Regions from separate parts of the Peribacillus sp. NPDC097225 genome, predicted to be linked through region 1. Evidence: riboswitches for the same ligand, from Rfam matches in the RefSeq annotation. Region 1 holds a riboswitch; the other holds the start of a gene.
What was found. Region 1 has a riboswitch for glycine ahead of gcvT (glycine cleavage system aminomethyltransferase GcvT). Riboswitches for the same ligand answer to the same signal wherever they lie in the genome.
Positions count from the first base shown of each region.

Region 2: another riboswitch for glycine. It lies ahead of ACIQXH_RS17300 (amino acid permease); the one in region 1 lies ahead of gcvT (glycine cleavage system aminomethyltransferase GcvT).

Region 1 covers NZ_JBIWDJ010000001.1:381,249-389,149, reverse strand. The annotation lists gene comGC (competence type IV pilus major pilin ComGC) at 1-73, shown strand, start outside; gene comGD (competence type IV pilus minor pilin ComGD) at 114-518, shown strand; gene ACIQXH_RS01915 (hypothetical protein) at 505-843, shown strand; gene comGF (competence type IV pilus minor pilin ComGF) at 791-1,270, shown strand; gene comGG (competence type IV pilus minor pilin ComGG) at 1,293-1,649, shown strand; gene ACIQXH_RS01900 (YqzE family protein) at 1,718-1,915, shown strand; gene ACIQXH_RS01895 (YqhG family protein) at 1,960-2,757, opposite strand; gene ACIQXH_RS01890 (DEAD/DEAH box helicase) at 2,735-4,423, opposite strand; glycine riboswitch at 4,744-4,838, shown strand; glycine riboswitch at 4,842-4,926, shown strand; gene gcvT (glycine cleavage system aminomethyltransferase GcvT) at 5,025-6,131, shown strand; gene gcvPA (aminomethyl-transferring glycine dehydrogenase subunit GcvPA) at 6,150-7,493, shown strand; gene gcvPB (aminomethyl-transferring glycine dehydrogenase subunit GcvPB) at 7,490-7,901, shown strand, end outside.
Region 2 covers NZ_JBIWDJ010000007.1:86,226-94,126, reverse strand. The annotation lists gene ACIQXH_RS17320 (6-phospho-beta-glucosidase) at 1-757, shown strand, start outside; gene chbG (chitin disaccharide deacetylase) at 750-1,457, shown strand; gene ACIQXH_RS17310 (sodium:solute symporter family protein) at 1,534-3,015, opposite strand; gene ACIQXH_RS17305 (DUF3311 domain-containing protein) at 3,012-3,212, opposite strand; gene ACIQXH_RS17300 (amino acid permease) at 3,422-4,759, opposite strand; glycine riboswitch at 4,953-5,032, opposite strand; gene ACIQXH_RS17295 (GNAT family N-acetyltransferase) at 5,256-5,798, opposite strand; gene ACIQXH_RS17290 (amino acid permease) at 6,089-7,477, shown strand; gene ACIQXH_RS17285 (hypothetical protein) at 7,693-7,901, shown strand, end outside.

The DNA.
Region 1 (7,901 bases):
TAAACAGAAATCCTGTCCGAATGGGGACAGCATCAGCATTGACAATAAAGGAAAGGTTACAGTCGTTGAGTAGAAAATTTGGGGAGGATAGCCCTTCCTCCGGAGGATTCACCATGTCCGAGACCCTGATTGTCCTTGTGGTATTTATTCTATTAAGCACTCTAGGCCTTAACCTATATCCAAGTTTTTCAAAGGGAATGCAAAATAAGATGTTCCTTAATCAATTGAATGAAGATATTTTTTATGCACAACAGTATGCAATAAGTCACGAAAGCTTGATTTATTTCTATGTGGATAACGATATTTACACGATTTACTCTTATAAGGAAGAAGTGATACTAGAGAGAAAGATACCGCCGGACGTACAGTTCATGAATGGGACATTAGGGGCTTCTTTTTATTTCAATCAATATGGAAATGCTTCAAAAGCCGGTACGATGACCATTGATACTTCAAAGGGGAAATACAAGCTGGTGGTCAATATCGGTAAAGGGAGGTTCAGGATTGAGAAACAGTAAAGGATACGTCTACTTAGAAATGATAGCCTCTTTTTCCATTTGTGTATTCCTAGTGATTTCCATGCTTCCTATTCTTGAAGATTCGATGTCCAATCGTAAGAACGTAGTTTTGAGGGCGGATGCCCATCATTTGCTGTATGAAAGATTGTTGGCATATATGGATGGGGAAATACAGGCTATCCACGAAGAAATTACGTACCAGGAAAAATCGTATGAATTGACCTGGAATGTCCAAAAGGAGTTTCCGGATATGGTTGAAGGATGTGTCCGATATGAAAATGCAAAGGGGAAGTATGAATCGATTTGTGATGTTGCGAAAAAGTGAAGGGTTTACCATGATTGAAATGCTCTTTTCCTTAATGATCCTGCTGACCCTTTCCCTTTTTATCCTCCAGTTTTTCTCAATCATTCAATCCCAGATAGGAACAAAAAATAGAATACATCCTAAAGAGTGGGAGCTCTTTACGTTGCAAATGCAACAGGAAGTCAGAAGCTCCAAAAGCCAGGATGTTGTGGGGAATAAATTATATTTACTTTCAGGAGAGGATTTGTCTTTAATCGAGCAATATAATGACAAGCTTAGAAGACGGGTTAACGGGGAGGGCCATGAGGTCATACTCCAGAACATTTCGAATGTGAAGGTTGAAAAGGATGGCAACGTCATCGTACTCAATATAACGGATAAAGCAGGTCAGACCTTTATACGAAGGTTCCATCCCTTCATTAAAAGTGAGTTGGTGGCTGATGAATAATCAAAAAGGAGTCATATTCCCAATGGTTATGATTATAGCTAGTGTTTTTATCATGTTCACGATACTGATGGTTGATCAATTCGTTATTGATAAAAAATTTTATAAAGAAGTAGAAGAGACCTTACTTTCCGATCACTTAGTGCATCTGGCCGTTAATGAAGTGACAGCCGAATGGGAGGATGAGGTACCCAAAAGCATTCAGGGGGAAATCGCCTATCCTAATGGTGATGTTCACTATAGGTTAACGAAGCAGGATGTGCGATATGCCTATATCGAATTTTCTTCTATCACCAAAAATAAGCGAGCAGGCCGAATCATCATTCTATATGATAAAAAACTAGGTAGAGTGATAGAATGGATAGAAAAACTGAAGGACTAACATGTCGATTTATGGTGAACGAATATGGAATACGAATATGGGGCATACTTGGTCATGGGTGATAATGTATGTCTACGAACGCTTATATCAAATATATTACACAGCAAATCGTACAGTATTTCAATTTAACCAAGAGAGAAAGAAAAGAAAAGCGCCGTCATCGGAAAGAGGATAAGGAGCCTAGAGTTTCTCACTGGTTTGGGATTGTCCCTTTCGCCGTGTCCATGTTCATTAAAAAAGTCAAAAAAAGAAAGCAGATGTCTTGAATTCATAGACATCTGCTTTTCTTAATGACCGGCTTTAGAGACCATTATGCTAATGATTGGTCGGATAAATAGAATAGCCCGCCATTGATGATGGTAATTTGGATATTTGGCTCATATTGGGCTTGCAATGCCTGTTTCTCAGTAAAATAGCTTTCGCTTTTATCTTCCATATCCTTATAAAAATGTTCCAATAGATTCAAGTCTGTCTGCCACCGTTCCATCGCTTCTTCCGCCCAGGTATGATCATCATTCTCGAAGCTTTTACGAATATATGTATCGAGTCTGGATAGCCCGCTTTTAGGCATGATCAAGGGGGAAAGTGTAAAAGAATAATCCGGTATTTTGGGAGTGACCTTGACCGACAGGAGACGCTCATGAAATCCTTCTATGAATTCACCGGAAATTAAATTAAGTCCTATGGACATGAAGATATCTTTTTTTCTGTCACACTGATAAGAGATTTTTACATTTTGGGTGAGCCAAGGAAAAAGTGGACTTTGGCCTGTCTTTAAGGGAGGCCTATCCTCAAAAAGCCTGATGAAACCTGCCAGCCTCTTGGTCGACTGGATAATTTGGTGGAGCCGTGGCGAACCAAAATGAATGATTTCCCCTTTCAAATCAGGCGGTGCCAGTTCGGGATGGGTGATTAACGTAAGCATGCCAGGATTCGGTATCCCACCGGTTTTTTCGAGATAGTGCCAATAAAAAGGTCTGTTCATGAGTTCCTTATCCATTTCGATCGTTAACTGAACAGTGAGATATGAAGAGGTATTTTCCAACACCTCACATGCGTTGGATTGAAAGTAGGTTATTAAAAAATCATGAATTTCCTGTTGCTGCATGGATTTCACCATCCTTCATAGCTTGTGCGAACTGAATCATGGAAGACAAATTATCCATTTTAATTTTCATTTCTCCTTCTGATTTGGACTCTCCGACAACATCAATTAAATATTCCTCGATATTGTTAATATCCAACTTCGTTAAAATATCATCCAGTTCTCCAATTACCTTTTCAAATAAGTGGATTTTTTCATATAGCAATTTCAAAATATGCTCTTCGACTGTATTTTTAGTGGCAAAGTTATAAATCATGACGTCTTCTTCTTGACCAAGTCGATGAATCCGTCCAATCCTTTGTTCCAACCTCATTGGATTCCAAGGCAAATCAAAATTGATCAAGTGATGGCAAAACTGTAGGTTGATTCCTTCTCCTCCGGCTTCGGTGGCAATCAATACCTGGATTTTCTTCTGGAATAGTTCCTTCATCCAATCTTTTTTACCACGCTTAAACCCTCCGCGGAATGGAACGGATGAAATGCCATGCTGTTGCAGGTACCATTGTAGATAAAGCTGTGTAGCACGATATTCGGTGAAAATAATGACCTTGTCATCAATTTTCTTAATCAGTTCCAAAGCCTTCTCTGCCTTTGAATTTTGTTCGGTGAGGTTTACTTTCTCAAACAGATCATCTAATCTTGCTTCAAAGTCAGCCGATGGTTCTTTGTATTTTTCCTTCATATTCTTCAATGTATAGTAGACTGCTTCTCGGCTGCTGCATGCTTCCCTTTGAAGGGTGAGTGAAGAAAAAGCACTTCCTTTTGTTCCGTCTGATATTGGTTTAAACTTCGTTACGGCATCATACAAGGCTTGTTCAGTTGGTGAAAATTCAATGATGATCGTCTCTACACGCCGCTTCGTCCATTCAATTCCAGTATCGGCACGTCGGTTTCTTATCATGACCGTATTGACAAGCTCCTTTAAGTGCTCATCTTCTAGAATGTTCCGGCCTTTCCCTTTGTATTTTTCGGAAAAGAGTGCGGCATTTCCTAGGTGTCCAGGCTTTAATAATGAAACGAGATTAAAGATTTCCTCGATTTTATTCTGAATGGGTGTAGCAGTCAGCAATAAACAGAATTTCTTTTTAAGATTTTGGACAAATTCATAATTTTTCGTTTTATTATTTTTAAGTTTATGAGCTTCATCAATAATGATAAAGTCATATTCTTGATTGAAAATGATATCCCGATGGGGGGCTCGCTTAGCCGTATCGATGGAGGATATGACGATGTCGCATGATTCCCATACATAACTCTTCCTTTGAACGACTGCAGGAATATGAAACTTCGTATTCAGTTCGAAAGCCCATTGGGTGACAAGTGATGCGGGTACAAGGATCAAAACCTTTTTAACCAGTCCCCGAATCATATATTCTTTTAAAATCAATCCAGCTTCGATAGTCTTACCAAGACCGACCTCATCAGCCAATATGGCTTTGCCATTCATCTGTTCAACCACCTGACGTGCAGCCTCTAATTGATGGGGAAGGGGAGTCAGTTGTTGAAGGTGCTTAGGCGCTTGTAAGCCTTCGAAATCAGGAATAATTAGGTTCTCTTCCATTTGGATGGCCAGTTTATAAAGATCCCAATTTCCCCATGGACCGTCGTTTTCCATCTTTTGCAGAAATTCATCATTCCAATCAGAACTGAAGGATATATTGATTTTCATTGATTCTTGCTCCTTCTTAAAACATAATTTTCTTAGTTTCTTTAGACCATGAACTTTTTTATAGGTTAATAAAATCTTTCTCCACGAAAGTTATTGCAGAGTAAAGTATCTTAGGGTAGGATGTAAATATATTTAGAAAATTGCAATAGTAATGAAGTTAGAAGGAAAATATTCTTCTTGGATAATAATTTTAGTTATTATAGTATTAGCATTTGGATAGTGCTTTATCCAAAGATCAACAATGAGCAGATTGGTACCCATTTCACGCAAATGGATGACCATCAGGTGGGGAATTTTCAGTCTTTTCCATCAATATGCGGGTGAGGATAAGGGGAGAGACTACCATCTACATATGTAGCGCCGAAGGAGCAAACTTAGCAGTGAATCTCTCAGGCAAATGAACTCTTATCGGACGCGACTCTGGAGAGCGCCAATTATTTAATGACGGCCACCAAAGGGGAAAACCTATAATAATAGGTAAACTTTCAGGTTTCAGGACAGAGAAAAAGCCATTTTGGCTTTCTCTGTCCTTTTTTGTGTCTTTTTTTTAAGGAATATCAGGTGAAAGAGAACAAGCAAAAAAATTGAAGGAGGTCATTTTTTGAGCGATTTAAAAAGAACGCCATTATTCGAGGTTTACAGTGAGCACGGTGGAAAAACGATCGATTTTGGTGGGTGGGAACTGCCCGTGCAGTTTACCGGCATAAAAGATGAACACGAAGCTGTGCGTACAAGAGGTGGCTTATTTGATGTGTCGCATATGGGAGAGATTGAGGTAAAAGGTTTCGGGAGCCTTTCCTTTTTACAAAAGATGTTGACGAATGACGTAGCCAAGCTGAAACAGGGCGGAGCGCTATACACAGCCATGTGTTATGAAAATGGGGGGACCGTGGACGATCTTATCGTTTACCAAAAAGCGGAAGAGGATTATCTGCTTGTGGTCAATGCAGCCAACATCGAGAAAGACTTCAATTGGCTTCAGGCGAATGGTATGGAAGGTGTCAGCATCAATAATGTTTCAAACGATTATGCGCAACTTGCTCTGCAGGGTCCTCGAGCGGAGAAAGTATTGCAGAAGATTACCGAGCAAACCGATTTAAGCACAATTGGCTTTTTTAAATTTAAAGAAGATGTCCACATTCATAATATATCCACGATGGTTTCACGTACAGGGTATACGGGGGAAGATGGTTTCGAGATATATTGCCGAAGTGAGGATGGTCCAGCCCTCTGGAGAAAAATTTTGGAAGCTGGTAAAGATGATGGGATACAACCGATTGGGCTGGGAGCCCGTGATACCCTTCGATTCGAAGCGAAACTACCGCTTTATGGTCAAGAGCTTTCGCCGGACATCACCCCAATCGAAGCGGGGATTGGTTTTGCGGTTAAACCGGATAAGGCGTCAGACTTTTTTGGAAAAGCCGTGCTTGCCGAACAAAAGGAAAAAGGGGCACCACGTAAGCTTGTTGGAATCGAAATGATTGACCGGGGCATACCTCGGCATGGCTATAAAGTATATAACGGGGAGAAACTCATTGGCGAAGTGACGACAGGGACTCAGTCACCAACATTGAATAAAAATGTAGGATTGGTCCTTATCGATAAGAATCACTCAAGTCTATCCACGGAAGTCGAAGTGGAAATTCGCTCTAAAAGACTGAAAGCCATTGTTATCCAAACACCTTTTTATAAAAATACACGAAAATAGAAGGGAATGGTCCATAAGATGAAACATCGTTACTTACCGATGACAGAGCAGGATAAAAAAGAAATGTTGGAAGTTATAGGGGTCATATCCGTCGATGATCTCTTCAGCGATATACCAGAAAATGTCCGATTTCAAGGTGAATATGACATAAAACCAGCAAAATCAGAGCCAGCTTTAATGAAGGAACTATCAAAACTGGCTTCCAAAAATGCGGATTTGAAAAACTATGCATCTTTCCTTGGGGCTGGTGTGTATGATCATTATTCACCTGTCATCGTCGATCACGTCCTATCCCGTTCGGAGTTTTATACAGCCTACACTCCCTATCAACCGGAAATTTCTCAAGGAGAGCTTCAGGCCATCTTTGAATATCAAACGATGATATGTGAATTGACGGGTATGGAGGTTGCGAATTCCTCGATGTATGACGGTGGAACAGCCTTAGCTGAAGCGGCCATGCTTGCTGCCGGACAAACGCGCCGGAAAAAGATTTTATTATCATCTACTGTCCATCCTGAATCAAGGGAAGTGGTGAAAACCTACGCAAAGGGTCAACGGGTGGAGGTCATCGAGATTCCTCATAAAGACGGAGTCACAGATATTGCTGCTTTAAAAGACCTGGCTTCGGATGATATTGCAGGCGTCATCGTACAGTACCCCAACTTCTTTGGACGCATCGAGCCGTTGAAGGAAATGGAAGCAATCATACATAACGTGAAATCGATGTTTATCGTATCGAGTAATCCGCTTGCACTTGGTGCATTGACTCCGCCGGGAAAACTCGGTGCCGATATCGTGACGGGTGATGCTCAGCCATTCGGCATTCCAGCCGCATTCGGCGGACCTCATTGCGGATATTTCGCGGTCACGAAAAAACTGCTACGGAAAGTGCCGGGCCGTTTAGTCGGTCAGACAGTGGATGAGGATGGAAAACGGGGCTTCGTACTGACGCTCCAAGCACGTGAGCAACATATACGCCGTGACAAAGCTACATCCAATATTTGTTCCAATCAGGCATTGAACGCATTGGCAGCCTCTGTAGCCATGACTGCTCTAGGGAAAAAAGGCGTCAGAGAAATGGCCGTCCAGAATATTCAAAAAGCCCATTACGCAAAAAAGACGCTCCAAGCACAAGGAATTGAAGTGGTCTTTGAAGGACCTTCGTTTAATGAATTTGTCATTAAGTTGCCTCTTCCCTACAAAGATATCAATAAGAGGCTCTTTGAAAAAGAAATGATTGGTGGTTTTGACCTGGGCTCCGTTTATCCCGAGTTGAAAAATCATATGCTAGTGGCTGTAACGGAACTAAGAACAAAAGAAGAAATCGATGCATTTGCGCAGGAACTGGGGGATCAACTATGAATAATCAAGATCAATCACTCATTTTTGAAATCAGTACAGCCGGTCGAATCGGGTATAGCCTTCCTGAAATGGATGTAGCGGATATTCCACTAGAAGAAATCCTGCCTGTGGAATATATACGTACGGAGGAAGCCGAGCTTCCGGAAGTTTCCGAGCTTGATATCATGCGTCATTATACGGCTTTATCCAAACGGAACCATGGAGTGGACTCTGGGTTTTATCCACTCGGCTCCTGTACGATGAAATATAATCCGAAAATTAATGAAAATGTCGCCAGGTACAATGGTTTTGCCCATATCCATCCATACCAGGACCCAGAAACCGTCCAAGGTGCTCTAGAGTTGTTATTTGATCTTCAGGAACATTTGACGGAAATTACAGGAATGGATCAAGTGACCTTGCAGCCTG
Region 2 (7,901 bases), on a different contig from region 1:
CGCCGGATTGAACCATATGGTATACGGGTTGGATGTATTCGTGGATGGAAAGAGCGTGAAAGAGGAAATTATCGATATGATTTCAGACCCGGATAAAGCGGTGACGATGAAGAATATCCATGCGATGGGATGGGAGCCAGAATTCCTTCGTGCATTGAATTTATTTCCTTGCCCATATCACAATTATTACTACAAAACGGGAGATATCCTGGCTCAAGAGCTGAAGGATGCAGAAAATGGGGAAACAAGGGCTGAGGTCGTACAAAAGCTGGAAACGGAACTATTTGAACTATATAAAGACGTCGATCTAGACATCAAGCCACCACAACTTGAAGAACGGGGCGGCGCTTACTACAGTGATGCCGCGGTTCGGTTGATCCATTCCATGTATACGGATAAACGTGATATACAGGCGGTCAATACGATGAATTATGGTGCGATTGAAGGCATCCCGTACGATTCAGCCGTTGAAGTGAGCTGTGTGATTACGAAGGATGGTCCAAAACCGATTACGGTAGGTGAATTACCGGTAGCCGTTCGCGGACTCGTCCAGCAAATTAAGTCCTTTGAAAGGGTGGCTATCGAGGCTGCCGTAACAGGCAACTATGATACGGCCCTGCTTGCGATGACCATCAACCCACTAGTTCCAAGTGACCGGGTGGGGAAATTGATTCTGGATGAAATGCTCTTGGCGCATAAGGAATTTTTGCCGCAGTTCTTCGAGAATAAGGAATTACAAGGAAGTTTTCATGATTGAAGTGCTGGTCAATGCTGATGATTTCGGGTTTTCGCGGGCTGTGAATTACGGCATATTGAATAGCCACAAAAATGGAATAGTCAATTCGGCGACCATGATGATGAATGCAAAAGCGACCGATCATGCCATCAGAATTGCCAAAGATCATCGCACGCTTAAGGTGGGCATCCATCTTGTCCTGACATGGGGACGGCCGCTGCTACATGATGTGCCTAGCCTTGTAGACAGAGAGGGAAACTTCAAAAAGCAAGATGAGGTATATGGGAACCCGGGTAGTATTTCCTTGGAAGAGTTGGAGAGGGAATGGTCTGCCCAGATTGATAAATTCATCGATTTGGGGATGATGCCGACCCATTTTGACAGTCATCATCATGTCCATGCGATCCCGGCCTTTTGGCCGGTCGTGAAAAAGCTTTCCGCCCATTATGGGCTACCAGTCCGAAAAGCGGGACCCCATTTTCAGGACATTGAAACAGTGACCGATACATTCCTTGACGATTTTTATGGGGAAAAGGCGGCCGTCGATTACTTTCAAACCCTTAACGAGCGGATTAGTGAGGGCAAAAGCGTGGAGGTCATGACCCACCCAGCCTACCTGGATGATGATTTGCTCCAGCATTCCTCCTACAATCAAGAAAGGCTCAAGGAAACGGCCATCTTGATGAAAGCCACATTGCCAGAAGGATTCATTCTCCGGTAATGATCGGTTCAGGAAGGCCCATTAAGACAAAAAAAGCAATCGGTCTCAGTTTTCACTGAGGTCCGATTGCTTTTTTTTATACTTCTTTAACCACTACGGGTTTAACTTCGCCAACTACCAGCTTCTTGAATGCGAGGCTGACAACCATCATCACGATAAAGTTCACAGCCAAGGCGATGATTCCGACATTCAGATCCTTCGCCGCTTGTGGCAAGGATGGGAACAGCGTGCCGATTGTCGATTGGCTGATGGTGATGTAGGTGACGATGGCCAGTCCACAGATGATACCCGCTATTGCCCCATATTTATTGATAAAGTTCTTCTTTTTCAGGCTGAATAACAGGGACGGGAATAGTTGTGTAATGAAGCTATATCCCATCAAGATCAAAGCAGACATCGTTTCTCCGCCGTTTAAGGTGAAGTAAACGGATATGAGTGCAATCACGGGAACGAGTAACTTGGCCAAACGTACCACATGCCGGTCTGATGCTCCAGGATGGAGTTCCTTATAGACATTTTTCGCTAGGAGCGTAGAGACGCTCATCAACAGCATCGATCCTGGCACTAATGCCGTCAACATGCCAGCCGCACCGATGACTCCTATAAACCATGGATCAAAGGTCTGTATCGCAAGGCGCAATAAGGAAAGGTCCGCATCGGCACCTTCCAGTCCCGGCACTTTCAAAATCGCTGCAAATCCTACAAAAAAGACAAATAGTAACATGAGCGTATACAGTGGACTGATGATGGCATTTTTACGAAATGTTTTTCCGCTCCGGGCCGTATAGACGGCACTGAATACTTGGGGCCACATGTAAAAACCAAATACGAGCAAGATGACGGTCGAGATGAACCATGAAACGCTAAGACCTTGTTCTGGCAGCGTCAGGAAACCTGGTTTGGCGGCATTTATGGTCTCAAACATCGGTTGAAGACCACCAAAGTAATGAATCGGAAGATAAATGCCCAGGAATGCGATGATGACGATCATCATGATGTCCTTGATGACGGCTGTCCAGGCTGATCCATGAATGCCTGAAATCATGACATAAATGGTCAGGCTGATAGCTCCAAGCCACACAGCGGTGGACATGGAAATGGCGCCATATGATGCTTCGGAAACAATGATCCCTAAGCCTTTGAGCTGTACGACGACGACCGGAATCATCGATACCACGCCGACAAGGGCAGCAAGAATCCCTAGAGTTGGGCTCTTGTATTTGCTTACGAAGAAATCGGATTGTGACATAAGCCGATTTTCTTTTGCGTATTTCCAAATGGCCGGAAGTAGCCAATAGGATAATACATAAGACAAGGTAATATAAATGAGGACGTATAAAGCGGGCGCACCCTTTCCATAAGCCCAGCCGCTTCCTCCAAGGAAGGAGAAGGTTGTGTAAATTTCCCCTGCCATCAATAGAAAGACGAATATGGCGCCAAAACCGCGGCCGCCCACCGTCCATTGTTCCAGGTTCATGTCTTTTCCTTTTGTCGAACGGATCCCAAGAAAAATCGATAAAAGTAAAAATGCTAAAATAATGATAAGAGCAATATTCATTCTTCTTCACCTTCCCGGTTCCTAGGATCCAACTTATACATGACGGCTAGAGTGACGGAAGTGAGCACGACCCACATCGCCATCCAAAACATATAAAAAGGCATCCCCAATACATAAGGTTCTACTTTATTAACAAAAGGAAGAAACCCTAATATGCCGATAAAAGGAACGAGTGTAAGAATATATAATACTTTCATGAAGCAACCCCTCCATTCTAAATACGTTTCACAGATTATGATGTTTTTCTAAAAAAATGTTTCCGTAATACCTAGTACCTTACACTAATTCGATAAAAAAATTAATAGTGTGGCAGAAAAAAATATTCGTCACGCTTCATTTTACTCTCTCATTTAATCACAGGAAAATGGGATAGGAAGGTAGACTTCCGTATCCCAAAATTCCTCGTTCATTTTTTTCGATAGTTATATATGACAACTAAAAGAATGAACCAAAGCGGTGTCAGCAATAATGACGGCCTGGTCGCTTCAGCAAACAGCATGACGATCAAGATGAAGACAAACAGCCCTAAGATTACATAGTTGATGAAAGGTGTTAAGGGAGCCTTGAAAGTGGACGTAGCCCTTAAGTCCGGCCGTTTTTTCGTATACCGGATATGGGAAATCAAGATGATGCTCCAGACCCATAGGAAGCAGATCGCACTAATCGTTGTCACGATGGTGAAAGCTTGCTCCGGTATGATTTTACTTAATAATGCCCCAATGGAGACAACGATGGTGGACGTAACCAATGCATTGCTCGGAACAGCACGTTTATTTAATTTCTTAAGTTTAGCAGGTGCTTCGTTATTGTTGCTCAAGGTATAAAGCATGCGGCTTGTTGAAAACAATCCACTATTCCCGGCAGAAGCGGCGGATGTCAACACGACGAAATTGATAATCCCTGCAGCAACCGGAATCCCGATCAAGGCGAAGACCTCCACGAATGGGCTGCTTGCGGCATCGAGCTGTGTCCATGGATTGACACAAAGGATGACGGTGATGGCACCGATATAGAAAAGCAATATCCGGACAGGGATCTTATTGATCGCTGACGGGATGTTTTTTTTCGGATTGGCGGTTTCGGCCGCTGTCACCCCAATGATTTCGACACCAACAAAGGAGAAGACGACTAGCTGTAGGGAAAGCAAAAAGCCGGATGCGCCGTTCGGGAACATGCCCCCATGACTCCAAAGGTTGTTGAGGGAAACGGTTCCTGTATCGGTTTGGAAGCCAATGATGAGTAAGACAATTCCCACAACGATCAAGGCGACGATCGTGATGACTTTAATGAGGGAGAACCAGAACTCCAATTCTCCGAATAGCTTCACGGTCAACAAATTCAATCCTAGTAGAATCACCAAGCAGGCAAGTGCAGGGATCCATTGCGGAATGTCGAACCAATATTGCATATAGACCCCGACAGCGATGATATCGGCCATGGCCGTCATGATCCAACAGAACCAATAGGTCCAGCCAGTCACGAACCCAGCCCACGGTCCGATGTATTCCGTGGCGAATTCGGTGAATGAGGAATATCCCGCGTTGGACAACAGCAATTCCCCTAAAGCCCTCATGACGAAAAACAAGGCAATCCCGATAATCAGATACGAAAAGATAATGGAGGGTCCCGCCAACTGTATGGCTTTTCCGGATCCCAAAAATAACCCGGTCCCGATGGTTCCTCCTATGGCGATGAGTTGTACATGTCGATTTTTCAAATCCCTTTTCAATTCTTGTTTAGCCAATTTGTGCGCCCCCGTTGTTATAATTCTTGAATGTGAAGTGCATGGTCCGTTGATTCCAATCGATCACCAGGGCAATGAATCTGTCCAGTTTAGTAGCGATTTCACTTCGTTTTTTTAGTGATGATTGAAAAAAGACAATAAAAAAAGAGATTGGAAGCTACCAATCTCGAAAGGTTAAAGAATAACAAATATTCGTTACTCTTCTGTCCTTTTGCCTGAGATTGTGAATCCTTCGGCGCTGCACGTGTGTACAGTCTCTCCAGAAGCTGCTCCTGCTATAGTGTGATCCATAGCATTCATCGCTTGCTTAGTATGTGGTTGTCAATAAATGATCGCTGTGAAAGATGAAATTCTTTTTGGTAACTCATTTATTCTTTTAAAATAATAATGGAATTCTATCACTATTTTGATTTTGGGTCAAAGGGATATAATGTAAATGTGGTGGGGGTGAATCTATATGACCAGTTTGATGCCCAAAAACGATGCGAACCCCGAATCAGTTTGATAAGGACATTTTTTCATAGTCCCTTTTAAGAATGGCCATGATGATTTCGTCCGAATATTTTCCGTTGAAATATAAAGACTCTCGTAAAATCCCCTCTTTGATAAAGCCAACTTTTTCATAGGCTCTAATTCCACGTAAATTATGGCTGAATACTTCCAGTTGCAGACGATTTAAAGCCAATTCCTCAAAAACAAATGTTAAAACAAGTCGGATAGCTTCTGTACCATACCCTTTGCCCGTTAATTCAATGGCATTCATCGAAATTCTAAATCCTGCCTTTTTGTCCTCTTCGTCCATATCAGAGATGGATAATTCCCCGATCATTCGATCGCTTTCGTTTAAGCAAATGGCTAGATCATGGCGTGATGGATCTTCACGTACATTCTTTATATGACATTGAAGCTGCTCTAAAGTGAATATAGATTTTGTTCCTGTCATATACCGTATCTCCTCATCCTTTGTATTTTCTAAAAGGATAGGTGCATCCGATTCTTTTAAATAACGGAGATAGATTCTTTCTCCTATTAATTTCATTTTCTTTTCACCTCCGTCGATACTTACTATCAATAGTACATAGGATTCCTTCACCCGTATAGGGAAAGAACCATTACCACTCATGTCCTCCTATCCATTACTTCTAGAAGGCCAAAAGTGTTTTTCCTAAAAGTACATTTGTATTTCTACGGAATATTTATTATTATAAGATAAGGAAATGCTTTTGTGGGTAGAGTACTTTAGGAAGCATTGTAAATCTATTAAATTACTTATCTTAAATAAGGATTAGAGAATCGTCATTTTATGCTTGTACATCTGGGGGAGTTATCATGTCAAATAAAGAATTAACTAGAGGGCTGGAGGCACGTCATATTCAGATGATTGCCTTGGGCGGTACGATCGGTGTTGGGTTATTTATGGGATCTGCCAGCACAATTAAGTGGACCGGCCCCTCTGTCATGCTGGCGTATGCCATCGCGGGACTTTTTATCTTTTTTATCATGCGTTCGATGGGGGAAATGCTGTACCTGGAGCCTACTACGGGCTCATTCGCAACGTTTGCGAGTGATTATATCCATCCATTGGCAGGATTTGTAACTGCTTGGAGCAACTGGTTCCTATGGGTGTTGGTCGGCATGTCTGAAATCATTGCCGTAGGATTATATATGAATTTTTGGTTCCCTGAACTGCCGGCTTGGATTCCGGGAGTGGTGGCCATGGTCATCCTTGGCGCCGCTAACCTCATTTCCGTCAAATCCTTCGGTGAATTCGAATTCTGGTTTGCACTGATCAAGATCGTTACCATCATCTTGATGATCATTGCCGGTCTAGGTCTTATCTTTTTCGGGATAGGGAATGGTGGGGAGGCAATCGGCCTTTCCAACCTATGGGCTAATGGCGGTTTCTTTACGGGGGGATGGAAAGGTTTCTTCTTTGCCCTTTCCCTTGTTGTGGCATCTTATCAAGGCGTTGAACTTATCGGGATCACTGCAGGTGAAGCAAAGGATCCGAAGAGGACCATTACTAAAGCGATCCAAACGATCATTTGGCGTATATTAATCTTCTATATCGGCGCGATTTTTGTCATCGTCACGGTATTTCCTTGGAATCAATTAGATGAACTTGGAAGCCCGTTTGTATCGACCTTTGCCAAAATAGGCGTTACCGCAGCCGCGGGCATCATCAACTTTGTCGTGATCACGGCGGCGATGTCAGGATGCAATAGTGGGATTTTCAGTGCAGGGCGCATGCTTTATACCCTTGCCTTGAACGGGCAAGCGCCAAAAATCTTTGCAAAAATATCGAAAAGCGGAGTGCCGGCCTATTGTACAATCGCTGTCATGTTGGGCTTGGCCATTGGTGTTGTCCTGAACTACCTGGCTCCACCGGAAATATTCCTGTATGTGTACAGTGCAAGTGTGCTGCCCGGGATGATTCCATGGTTCGTGATTCTTATTAGTGAGCTTAGGTTCAGGAAGGTACGAGCTGAGGAAATGAAAAACCATCCATTCAAAATGCCTTTTGCCCCGTATACCAACTATGCAACGATTGCATTCTTACTATTGGTATTGGTCGGCATGTGGTTTAACCCGAGTACGCGACTCTCCTTGATTGTGGGCATCGTTTTCCTAGCAATCGTTGTAGCCTGTTACTACCTACTGAAAATGGATAAGCGGGTACCGTTAGACGTGAAGGCGAAAGAGGATGTATCTGCGTAATATAGAGTGTCGGAAAAAGTTATGCTTCGTGCATAGCTTTTTTTGTTTGACCGATATATGTAGGGGATTGACCGATAAAAGTGGCCAGTTGACCGATAAACCTTCCAACTTGACCGATAAAATGAGAAATTGACTGATATATGTAATTTATTGTAATGTTGGGCGCTTGAATATAAGATGAAGAGAAGAAATATACATAAAAGAAGGTGATTCGATTGAGAAAAGTGGAGAGGATTTTTAGCATTAATTCTCTGGTTAAGGAATTATGGGAAAGTCAGCCGGATATGAGATTCCTTCAATTGTTGGATTGGATAGAATCGGAGTACTCGAAACAGAATGGGGGATTTGGGCAAGGAAATTTGTTCAAACGGGATTCATATCAAGCCGAGGAGCCTTTTTCTTATATCGATTTATTTTATCTTGA